DNA from 3 places in the Streptomyces sp. NPDC050546 genome. Region 1 is predicted to be linked to each of the others. Evidence: riboswitches for the same ligand, from Rfam matches in the RefSeq annotation. Region 1 holds a riboswitch; each other region holds the start of a gene.

Region 1 (3,251 bases):
TCGTCAACGGCCGTGCCAGAGCGGCTCATTCCGGAGCGGACGCAAAGGTCCTGTAAACCAAAGACCGGCAGCCCTGACGTCGGGGGGTCGTCGTCAGGGCTGCCGGTGCTTCGACTGGCTTGTGGCGCTTACGGGGTCAGGCCCTTGCCCCGCAGCCACGCCATCGGGTCGATCCCGCTGCTGGAACCGCCGGAGTGAACTTCGAGGTGCAGATGGGCCCCGGTGACGTTGCCGGTGGCGCCGACGCGGCCGATGACATCGCCCGTGCTGACCTTCTGGCCGACGCTGACGCCGATGGAGGACTGGTGCGCGTACCAGATCTCCGTGCCGTCATCGAGGGTGAGGACCGTCTTGTAGCCGTACGAGCCGTTCCAGCCCGCCTCGGTGATGGTGCCGCTGTGCACCGCCTTGATCGGCGTGCCCGTGGGGGCGGCGAAGTCGAGACCCGTGTGGTAGCCGGAGGACCAGTAGGCGCCGGCCTGACCGAAGGTCGAGGTGAGGGTGTACGAGGAGGTCGGCAGCGTGAACTGCTTGGCGAGGGCGGCGAGCCGCTCGGCCTCGGCCTTCTTCTCGGCCGCCTCCTCCGCCTTCTTCTTGGCCTCGGCGGCCTTGGCCTTGGCCTCTTCCTTGGCCTTGGCCACGGCTTCCGCGGCCGCCTTCTCGGCGGCGTCGGCGGCGTCCTGCGCGGCCTTGGTGTCGATCTGGTCCTGCTGGTGCTCGACCTGGGCCATGATCCGGGCGCGCAGCGCCTCGCCGGCGCCGGAGGAGTTCTGCTCGGTGTCCGCTGTGGCCGTCGTGCCGAGGCCGCTGAGCGGAGTGGAGGAGCCCGCGGGGGTGTCGTCGTCCGAGATGAGGGAACCCACCGAGGGCAGGTCCGGCACGGAGATGGACACCGGCGGCTTACCGGTCTGGGCGCTGGCCATGCCGCCCGCGCCCACGGCGGCTATGACGCCGACGCCCAGGACGGTGGAGCTGCGGGCGAGGCCTCCGCCGCGCTGCTTGGTGACGCGATGCCGGCCACGGACGGGACGGATGGATTCCTCGGTGGGGTTCCACTCCTGGAACGGGCCCTCGTCGGTGCGCTGACCGCCGTAGCCGAAAGTTTCGGTGTCGCGCTCGTTCCGCGCGAACGGGGCCGCGGGGGCAGGCCGGTTGGACGCCACGTGGGCGTACTCCTTTCCTTCCTTCTCGCCTACCGGGTTAGCTGACGGGTTCGGAGCAGGAAGGTCTCCTACGCGCGTATACCGACCGTGCTTCCACGGCGGTTTACGCCCGATTCACCCCAAGTGGTGGTTCCCCGGTTCCCTTTCGGGATTCGGCGCGTGCGCACGGAGCCGCCTTCTGTGACGGCTGGGACGACCGCGCTGCGTTATCGAACGTTAATAGACCCGGGGAGTGGATTCCAGCGATTCCACTTGATCATTAACCTTTTTCGTGCGGACTTACCTGCCATGACCGGCCCAAATCGGGCGAGTTGCCCGTTCCGCAAGTGACTGCTGGGTATTGACGGCGTGTCAGTTGTTCTGCGGAGCGGCGCCCTTCACTCACGGGCAGTAACCGCGGTGCGGAAAGCAGAAATACACCGAGGGCCGGAACCCTTTCGGATTCCGGCCCTCGGCCTTCAGTAGCGGGGACAGGATTTGAACCTGCGACCTCTGGGTTATGAGCCCAGCGAGCTACCGAGCTGCTCCACCCCGCGTCGTTGTGATTCCAGTGTACGCCATCCGCGGGACCACTCTTGACCACGTCGTGCTCAGCGGCAGGATCCGCCCTCGCCCGCCCCTACAGCAGATGACGGTTCGGGGCCTTGGCCCGCTGCTCGTGCTCCGGGAGGACGACGACCTCCGCCCCGCCGGCCGCCAGGACTCCGCTGCCGTCGGCGCCCTGGACGAAGGTGTCCGGCTCGCGCCAGGCCGTGACCACGCGGCGTACGCCCGCGTCGAGGAGCAGCCGGGCGCAGGGTGCGGGGCGGGAGGCGCGGCGGGCACAGGGCTCCAGGCTGCTGTAGACCGTGGCGCCGGCGAGGCGCGGGTCGGACGGGTCGAGCTTCGCCAGGGCCGCCTCCTCGGCGTGCGCGAGGGGGTCGCCGCCCTCGCGGGAGTGGCCGCGGGCCAGTTCCGTGCCGTCGGCCGCGACCACCACCGCGCCCACGCTGAACGCCGTGTCCGACGGCGGGCAGAGGTCCGCCAGTTCGCAGGCGAGGGCCAGCCAGTGGTGGTCGGCGGCGATGGGGAGGGAGCCGGTGCCCGGGGCGGTGGGTTCGTAGCGCATGAGGACCACGTCCTCGATGCGACGTGTCTCCAGCAGCCGGAGCCGGCCGCCCTGGTAGCCGCCGGGCCCGAAGAGGCGGGGGGCCTTCGGATCGCCCACGAAGAGCGGGGCGAGGACGAGCTGGAGTTCGTCGGCGAGGCCCTGGGTGAGGAGCTGGGTGTGGATCAGGCCGCCGCCCTCGACCATGAGACGTCGTACGCCCCGTACGTCGTGCAGATGGGTGAGGAGCCGGCGCCAGTCGAGGTCGGCACCGAGGGGGACCACGTCGGTGGCGAGGCCGAGGGCCCGGGCACGCTCGGCGCCCTGGTCGGTCGTGTACAGGACCTTCTCGCCGCCGGTGTGCCAGAACCGCGCCTCCGGGTCGAGGTCGCCGGTGCCGCTGACGGTGACCTTGAGGGGGTACTCGGGTCGGCCGGCGGCCGTACGGGCGGCGCGGCGCTCGTCCGAGTTGACCAGCAGGCGCGGGTTGTCGGCGCGGATGGTGCCGGCGCCGACCAGGATCGCGTCGACGGACGCCCGGACCTCGTCGACCCGGTCGAAATCGGCCGGGCCGGACAGCAGCAGGCGTTCGGGCCCGGTGTCGTCCAGATAGCCGTCGAGGGAGACGGCGGCGGACAGCAGGACGTACGGGTGAGGCATCGACGCTCCCCGGTCGGATGGGACGGCGGACGGGCGGGACCTAGGGCATGTCCCGCCGGGTCTTGGTTCAAGTTTGAAACAAACCTACACTGGCGGCATGACGACTCGCTGGCTCACCCCCGAGGAGCAACGCGCCTGGCGCGCGTACATCGCCTCCTCACTGCTCCTGGAGGACGCGATCGACCGGCAGCTCCAGCAGGACGCCGGCATGCCGCACCTTTACTACTCCATCCTGTCCGTCCTGTCGGAGTCCCCCGAACAGCGTCTGCGCATGACCGATCTCGCCGAGCGGCTGAAGATCACCCGCAGCCGCCTGACGTACGCGGTGACACGGCTGGAGA
Region 2 (3,251 bases), on a different contig from region 1:
TGCCCTCGAAGGTGTAGGCGCCGTCCTTGTAGAACTCGGACGCGGCCACGTCGAGGGCGAGGGCGATCTGCTCGCCGGGCGTGTAGCCGGCCTCCTTGATCGCCTCGAGGATGAGGTCGAGGGCCTCGCGGTTGGAGCCGAGGTTCGGGGCGAAGCCGCCCTCGTCGCCGAGGCCGGTGGCCAGGCCCTTGCTCTTCAGGACCTTCTTCAGCGTGTGGTAGACCTCGGCGCCCCAGCGCAGGGCCTCGGAGAAGGACTCCGCGCCGATCGGGGCGATCATGAACTCCTGGATGTCCACGTTGGAGTCGGCGTGCGAGCCGCCATTCAGGATGTTCATCATCGGCACCGGCAGCAGGTGCGCGTTCGGGCCGCCCAGGTAGCGGAACAGCGGCAGGTCGCTGGCCTCGGAGGCGGCGTGGGCGACGGCGAGGGAGACGCCGAGGATGGCGTTGGCGCCGAGGGAGCCCTTGTTGTCGGTGGCGTCCAGGTCGAACATGGCCTGGTCGATCAGGCGCTGCTCGGTGGCGTCGTAGCCGACGAGCTCCGGGCCGATCTGCTCGATGACCGCGAGGACGGCCTTCTCCACACCCTTGCCGAGGTAGCGGTTCGAGTCGCCGTCGCGCAGCTCGATGGCCTCGAAGGCGCCCGTGGAGGCGCCGGACGGAACGGCGGCACGACCGGTGCTGCCGTCGTCGAGGCCGACCTCGACCTCGACCGTGGGGTTGCCTCGGGAGTCCAGGATTTCCCGGGCTACGACGACGTCGATGGACGGCACGAGCATCTCCTTCTTATGTGACGCGGGTACGCGGGTCGCGGGGACCCGGCGAGGTGCGGGCCGTGGTGGCTCGCGACATGAGCCTAACCGGCTCCGGCCGATCGGCCACCGGGTCGCCCACCCCATGGACAGAACCGAGCGTAAATTGTTTCCGAACGGAACAAAGACGGTTGTGGAAAAACCGGGCAGAAAAAACCCCGCCCCGGTGCGTACGGGGGGAAGACGCACCGGAGCGGGGAGCCCGTGGGGACGGGGGCCGCCCCCTGAGGGGCGGAGGGCCGCTGCTTACTTCAGGTGCAGCTGCTGGCCCGGGTAGATGAGGTTGGCGTCCTCGACGATGTCCTTGTTCAGCTGGAACAGCTTCTCCCAGCCGCCCTCGACCTTCTTGTCCGACGCGATCGAGCTGAGGGTGTCGCCCTTGACGACCTTGTACTCGCCGTCGCCCTTCTTGACCTTCTCGCCGGTCGGGGTGGTGACGGTCTTCTTCGCGGCCGGGCGCTCGTCGGAGCGGGAGGCCGGCTGCTGCTGGGTCTCGCGGGACTCGGTGCTCTGCTCGCTCTGCTGCGAGGAGCTGCCGGAGTCGCCGGAGTCGTCCGAGGAGGAGCCACCGCCGCTGGCGTTCGACAGGCCCTTGCCGCAGACCGGCCAGGCACCCTTGCCCTGGCCCGCGAGGACCTTCTCGCCGATCTCGATCTGCTGCTCCTTGGTGGCCTGGTCGGCGGTGGCGGCGTACTTGGTGCCGCCGTAGCCGGACCAGGTGGAGGCGGAGAACTGCAGACCGCCGTAGTAGCCGTTGCCGGTGTTGATGGACCAGTTGCCCCCGGCCTCGCACTGGGCGACGGCGTCCCACTCCGAGGCGGTGGCGGCGGAAGCGCCGCCGGCGGCCATCAGCGGGGCGGCGACAGCGGCGCCGGTGACACCGGCGACGGCGATGGCACGGCTGGCCTTGGACGGACGGCGGTGCTTGCCCTTGCTGGAAAACAGCATGGAAGGATCCCCTCACCGACGCCTGCGAGGTGAGCTGTCGGGTTCGGGCCGGTTGAGTTGCCCGGCCGCGTCCCTCCCGGGACACGGCTTCACCCCAAGCCCTTCCGGCGCAACTGGCCGGTCGGGCACCTACCTTGGGTCCCCCGCTCCTGCCTACGGCGCTTGACGCGACGACTGTTCCCGTGCGGCCGCTGGCAGGATTCGGCGTTGCGGCAGCCGGGGCTCGTGGTGACGAGCGGTCCCGACCGTAGCCACGCGATCCGCCGAATTTCAAAGACGATCAGGGCTTCTGAGATCTATCTCTCACGGGCATCAAACGGGACATTCGCCGCGAAACATGACGCGAACTCGCACGGTTTCGGGGCGACTTCCGCCCCCGTTTCCGCACTGCCCGAACAGCTACTTCCCGTCCGCTTCGCCCTCTACGGTGAGCTTCTCACCGGGGCGGATGAGGTTCGGGTCGGCACCGACGGCCTTCTTGTTGCCGTCGTAGAGCTCGTGCCATCCGCCGCTGATGTCAAGGGAGTCGGCGATGGACCAGAGGCTGTCGCCGATACCCACGATGTAGGCACCGTCGGACGCGTCGTCGGAGCCCTCGTCGCCGCGCGAGGCGTGACGGCCGGTGGACTCGTCCGTACGGCCGCTCTCGGGCGTGCGGGTTTCGTCGGCGCTGGGGCCGCGGTGACGGCCGGAGCCGGTGTCCGTTCCGGTCTCGGCGGGGGCCGAAGATTCGTCGCCCTGCCGTGAGTTGTCGGACTTGCCACCCTCGGGCGTGGCCGACGGGGAGCTGCCGGGCTCCTGGTCCTGCGCGGTGGAGTCCCCGGATTCGGGCGACTTGTCGGACTTGGAGCCTTCGTCCTGCGAAGTCGACGGCGCGCCGGAGGACGGCGAGTCGGACGGGGAAGGGGATGAGCCGAGAGAGTCGAGCAATCCGGACGAATCCGAAGAATCGGATGAGTCGCTTGAATCGGATGACTTCTTGTCCTGCTCGAGGCCGGAGAGCAGTCCGCAGGTGCGCCAGGCGCCGGCTCCCTGGTCGGCGAGGATTCTCTCGGCCACGGCTATCTGCTGGGAACGGCTGGCCAGGTCGGCGCTCGGGGCGTAGTCGAGGCCGCCGTGGTTCTCCCAGTCCTCCTGCGACAACTGCAGGCCGCCGAAGTACCCGTTGCCACTGTTCTGGCTCCAGGCACCGCCGGTCTCGCAGTCCGCGACCCGGTCCCAGGTCGTGCCGTCGGCGGCGCTGGCGCCGGAGGCCCCGAGGAGCGGGATCGCGATGGCGGAGCCGGTCACTCCGGCCGCGAGGAGGAGTGCCGGAGCCTGGCGGGGGCGACGGTGCCGACCGTTCCCGGAGAGCATACGGAGACCTTTCGCGAAGACAGCAGTGACCTGCGCGGCGCAGGTTCTCCTGGGTCGCGCTGATGATGGGTGAACGTATAGGCAGACGATCACTTGTCACAAGTTAATGCCGCGTAGATCACGTGAAGATCAC
Region 3 (3,251 bases), on a different contig from region 1:
ACGGGACTGGGCGTTGGTGCGGTAGAAGACGGCGACGTCGCCCGCCTTCGCCTCGCCCGCGTCGGTGAGACGGTCTATCTCGTCGGCGACGAACTGCGCCTCGTCGTGCTCGGTGTCGGCTACATAGCCGGTGATCTGCGCGCCCGTGCCCGCGTTGGTCCACAGGTTCTTGGGGCGGCGGGACTCGTTGCGCTCGATGACCGCGTTGGCCGCGCTCAGGATCGTCTGTGTGGAGCGGTAGTTCTGCTCCAGCAGGATCGTCGTCGCGTCCGGGTAGTCCTCCTCGAACTGGAGGATGTTGCGGATCGTCGCGCCGCGGAAGGCGTAGATCGACTGGTCGGCGTCACCCACCACGCACAGCTCGGCGGGCGGCAGGTCGTCCGCGCTGGGCGGTACGTCGACGGGGTGCTCGGAGGTGCCCACGAGCTCCCGGACGAGGGCGTACTGGGCGTGGTTGGTGTCCTGGTACTCGTCCACGAGGACGTGGCGGAAGCGGCGGCGGTAGTGCTCGGCGACGTCCGGGAAGGCGCGCAGCAGGTTGACCGTCGTCATGATCAGGTCGTCGAAGTCGAGGGCGTTCGCCTCGCGCAGCCGCGACTGGTACATCGCGTAGGCCTGGGCGAGGGTCTTCTCGAAGCCGTCGCCGGCCTGGGCCGCGAAGTCCTCCTCGTCGATCAGCTCGTTCTTGAGATTGCTGATCTTGGCGCTGAAGGACTTCGGCGGGAAGCGCTTGGGGTCGAGGTCCAGGTCGCGGCAGACCAGGGCCATCAGGCGCTTGGAGTCGGCGGCGTCGTAGATCGAGAAGCTCGATGTGAAGCCGAGCTTCTTGCTCTCCCGGCGCAGGATGCGTACGCAGGCGCTGTGGAAGGTCATCACCCACATGGCGTTCGCGCGCGGGCCGACGAGCTGCTCGACGCGCTCCTTCATCTCGCCGGCGGCCTTGTTGGTGAAGGTGATGGCGAGGATCTGGCCCGGGTGGGCGTCCCGCTCGGCGAGCAGGTGGGCGATGCGGTGCGTGAGCACGCGGGTCTTGCCGGAGCCGGCGCCGGCCACGATGAGCAGCGGGGAGCCGGAGTGTGTGACGGCGGCGCGCTGGTTGTCGTTCAGCCCCTCCAGGAGCGCGGCGGCATCCACCGGCGGGCGCGCGGCACCGTCCCGGTAGTAGGCGTCGCGGTCCGGCGGCACGTCGAACTTCCCACCGAACAGATCGTCCGGGACCGACTCCGGTCCGTGATCGTCCTCGGGCGGCGGCGGGGGCTCGTCCGCGGGGCCCCGCTGGGCCTGGAGGTCCGCCAGGAAGCTGTCGTCAAAGAGGCTGCTCATCGCTCTCCGAGTCTAGGGCGCCCCACTGACAGCCCGCCGCCGCCCTGAGAACATCGCCGAAAGTGCCCCCTGTCACCCTCCAGGTGTGCGTGATCACAGGCCGCTACGGCCTTCACGATTACTCCCGAATGGTGACCAACCCCCCTCGATTGATCACTCTCGGCGATACTCATGAGCAAGGTCACGGAAATGTATCGGGCATATCACCCATCAACCTTCACAAGGGCCACACGAGTTGGCTACCGTGCGAGGAGGTCACACGACCCCCACCGGCGAACGTCGCCGGGCCGCGTGGCCTCCGCCGAGTCCGGCGTGCCGCAGCGGCAGCCAGAGCCGGGGACCCAACCGAGACCCCGGGGTGAATCGGCCCGACTCCCTTTCCGGAGACGGCCGTAGGGCAACCCTTCCGAACCACCCGCCCGAACCCGACAGCTAACCCGGTAGGCGGAGCATGGAAGGAGTCGCCTCCCTTGGCGTCGCACCGCAAGTCGCGTCCTACGGGTTCGCGCGTTGCAGGCATACGGACCCCCGCCCTCGCGACGGCGGCCCTCACCTCCGTGGCCCTGCTGTCCCAGTCGGCCAACGCCGCCCCAGAGGCCGACGACAAGCCCAGCCTTGAGGAAGTCGAGAAGAAGGTAGACGACCTCTACCGTCAGGCGGGATCCGCGACCGAGAAGTACAACGGAGCCAAGGAGAAGACCGCCAAGCAGCGCAAGCGCGTCGACACCCTCCTCGACGACGTCGCCGAGCGCACCCAGAAGCTGAACGAGGCGCGGGAGGAACTGGGCACCTTCGCCGCCGCCCAGTACCGCACCGGCGCCTCCGCCCCGGACACGGCGACGTTCCTGCTCGCGGACACCCCGCAGGACTACTTCGACCAGACCCAGTTGATGGACCGGATGACCGGCCGTCAGAAGGTGGCGGTCGACGACTACGTCACCCAGCAGTCAGAGACGATGGAGAAGCGTCGGGAGGCCGCCGAGAGCCTCGAGACGCTCACCGAGTCACAGGGCGACCTGAAGACGGCCAAGGCGACCGTCCAGAGGAAGCTCGCCGACGCGCGCGAGCTGCTGTCGAAGCTGACCGCCGAGGAGAAGGCGCGGCTCGCGGCGATCGAGAAGGAGAAGCAGGAGGAGGCCGCCCGCAAGGCCGCCGAGCTGGCCCGGCAGCAGGCCGAGCAGCAGAAGGAGCGGGAAGCCGCGCAGCAGGAGGCCGCCCAGCAGCAGGACAGCGGCTCCTCCTCGTCGACGGGCTCGTCCTCGTCGTCCACCGCGCCCGACTCCTCGTACGCCACCAAGGCCGAGAAGGCACTCGCCTTCGCCCGCGCCCAGATCGGCAAGCCGTACGTCTGGGGCGCCACCGGCCCCGGCTCCTACGACTGCTCCGGGCTCACCCAGGCCGCCTGGAAGGCCGCCGGGGTGACCCTGCCGCGCACGACGTACGACCAGGTCAACGCCGGCACCACGGTCCCGCTGGCCGACGCTCAGCCCGGTGACCTGGTCTTCTTCTACGACGATGTCACCCACGTCGGCATCTACATCGGCAACGGCATGATGATCCACGCTCCGAAGCCCGGCACGTACGTGCGCGAGGAGTCGATCTACTACGACGGCGAGTCGTCGATCCACAGCGTGGTGCGGCCGGCCTGACCGGTCTCGCAGGTTTTTGTGACCCCGCGCGCGTGGCCTGCCCGTAACGCGCGCGGGGCCTCTTAGCATCGGCCCCATGCCCGGCCCCTCCCCCTCAGTCGCCTGGTGGGCGCAGCGTGCTCCGGCGGCCAGTGCCGCCGTGCTGGCGACCGGCACCCTGTCGGTCGGTCTTGAGCTGGCGGGGTACGAGGTCCTCTCACGCATCGCCCTGGTTCTGGCCTGCGCGGCCTGGCTGATGTTCGCCGCGGACTTCACCCTGCGGCTGCTGCGGGCCGGGAC

Evidence for each region. A riboswitch is a leader RNA that binds a small molecule or an ion and turns the genes downstream of it on or off. The one in region 1 is predicted to bind cyclic di-AMP.
Region 2: another riboswitch for cyclic di-AMP. It lies ahead of ACIBK5_RS10440 (transglycosylase family protein); the one in region 1 lies ahead of ACIBK5_RS41595 (M23 family metallopeptidase).
Region 3: another riboswitch for cyclic di-AMP. It lies ahead of ACIBK5_RS13000 (NlpC/P60 family protein); the one in region 1 lies ahead of ACIBK5_RS41595 (M23 family metallopeptidase).

The regions. Positions count from the first base shown of each region.
Region 1 is NZ_JBITGX010000028.1:21,759-25,009, forward strand. Features, by position in the region: gene ACIBK5_RS41595 (M23 family metallopeptidase) at 129-1,163, opposite strand; cyclic di-AMP (ydaO/yuaA leader) riboswitch at 1,175-1,331, opposite strand; tRNA gene ACIBK5_RS41600 (tRNA-Met) at 1,626-1,699, opposite strand; gene ACIBK5_RS41605 (dihydrofolate reductase family protein) at 1,783-2,910, opposite strand; gene ACIBK5_RS41610 (MarR family transcriptional regulator) at 3,008-3,251, shown strand, end outside.
Region 2 is NZ_JBITGX010000003.1:521,681-524,931, reverse strand. Features, by position in the region: gene eno (phosphopyruvate hydratase) at 1-775, opposite strand, end outside; gene ACIBK5_RS10440 (transglycosylase family protein) at 1,061-1,762, opposite strand; cyclic di-AMP (ydaO/yuaA leader) riboswitch at 1,767-1,933, opposite strand; gene ACIBK5_RS10435 (transglycosylase family protein) at 2,162-3,118, opposite strand; gene ACIBK5_RS10430 (cytochrome P450) at 3,248-3,251, opposite strand, start outside.
Region 3 is NZ_JBITGX010000004.1:430,644-433,894, reverse strand. Features, by position in the region: gene pcrA (DNA helicase PcrA) at 1-1,323, opposite strand, end outside; cyclic di-AMP (ydaO/yuaA leader) riboswitch at 1,627-1,785, shown strand; gene ACIBK5_RS13000 (NlpC/P60 family protein) at 1,794-2,972, shown strand; gene ACIBK5_RS12995 (hypothetical protein) at 3,049-3,251, shown strand, end outside.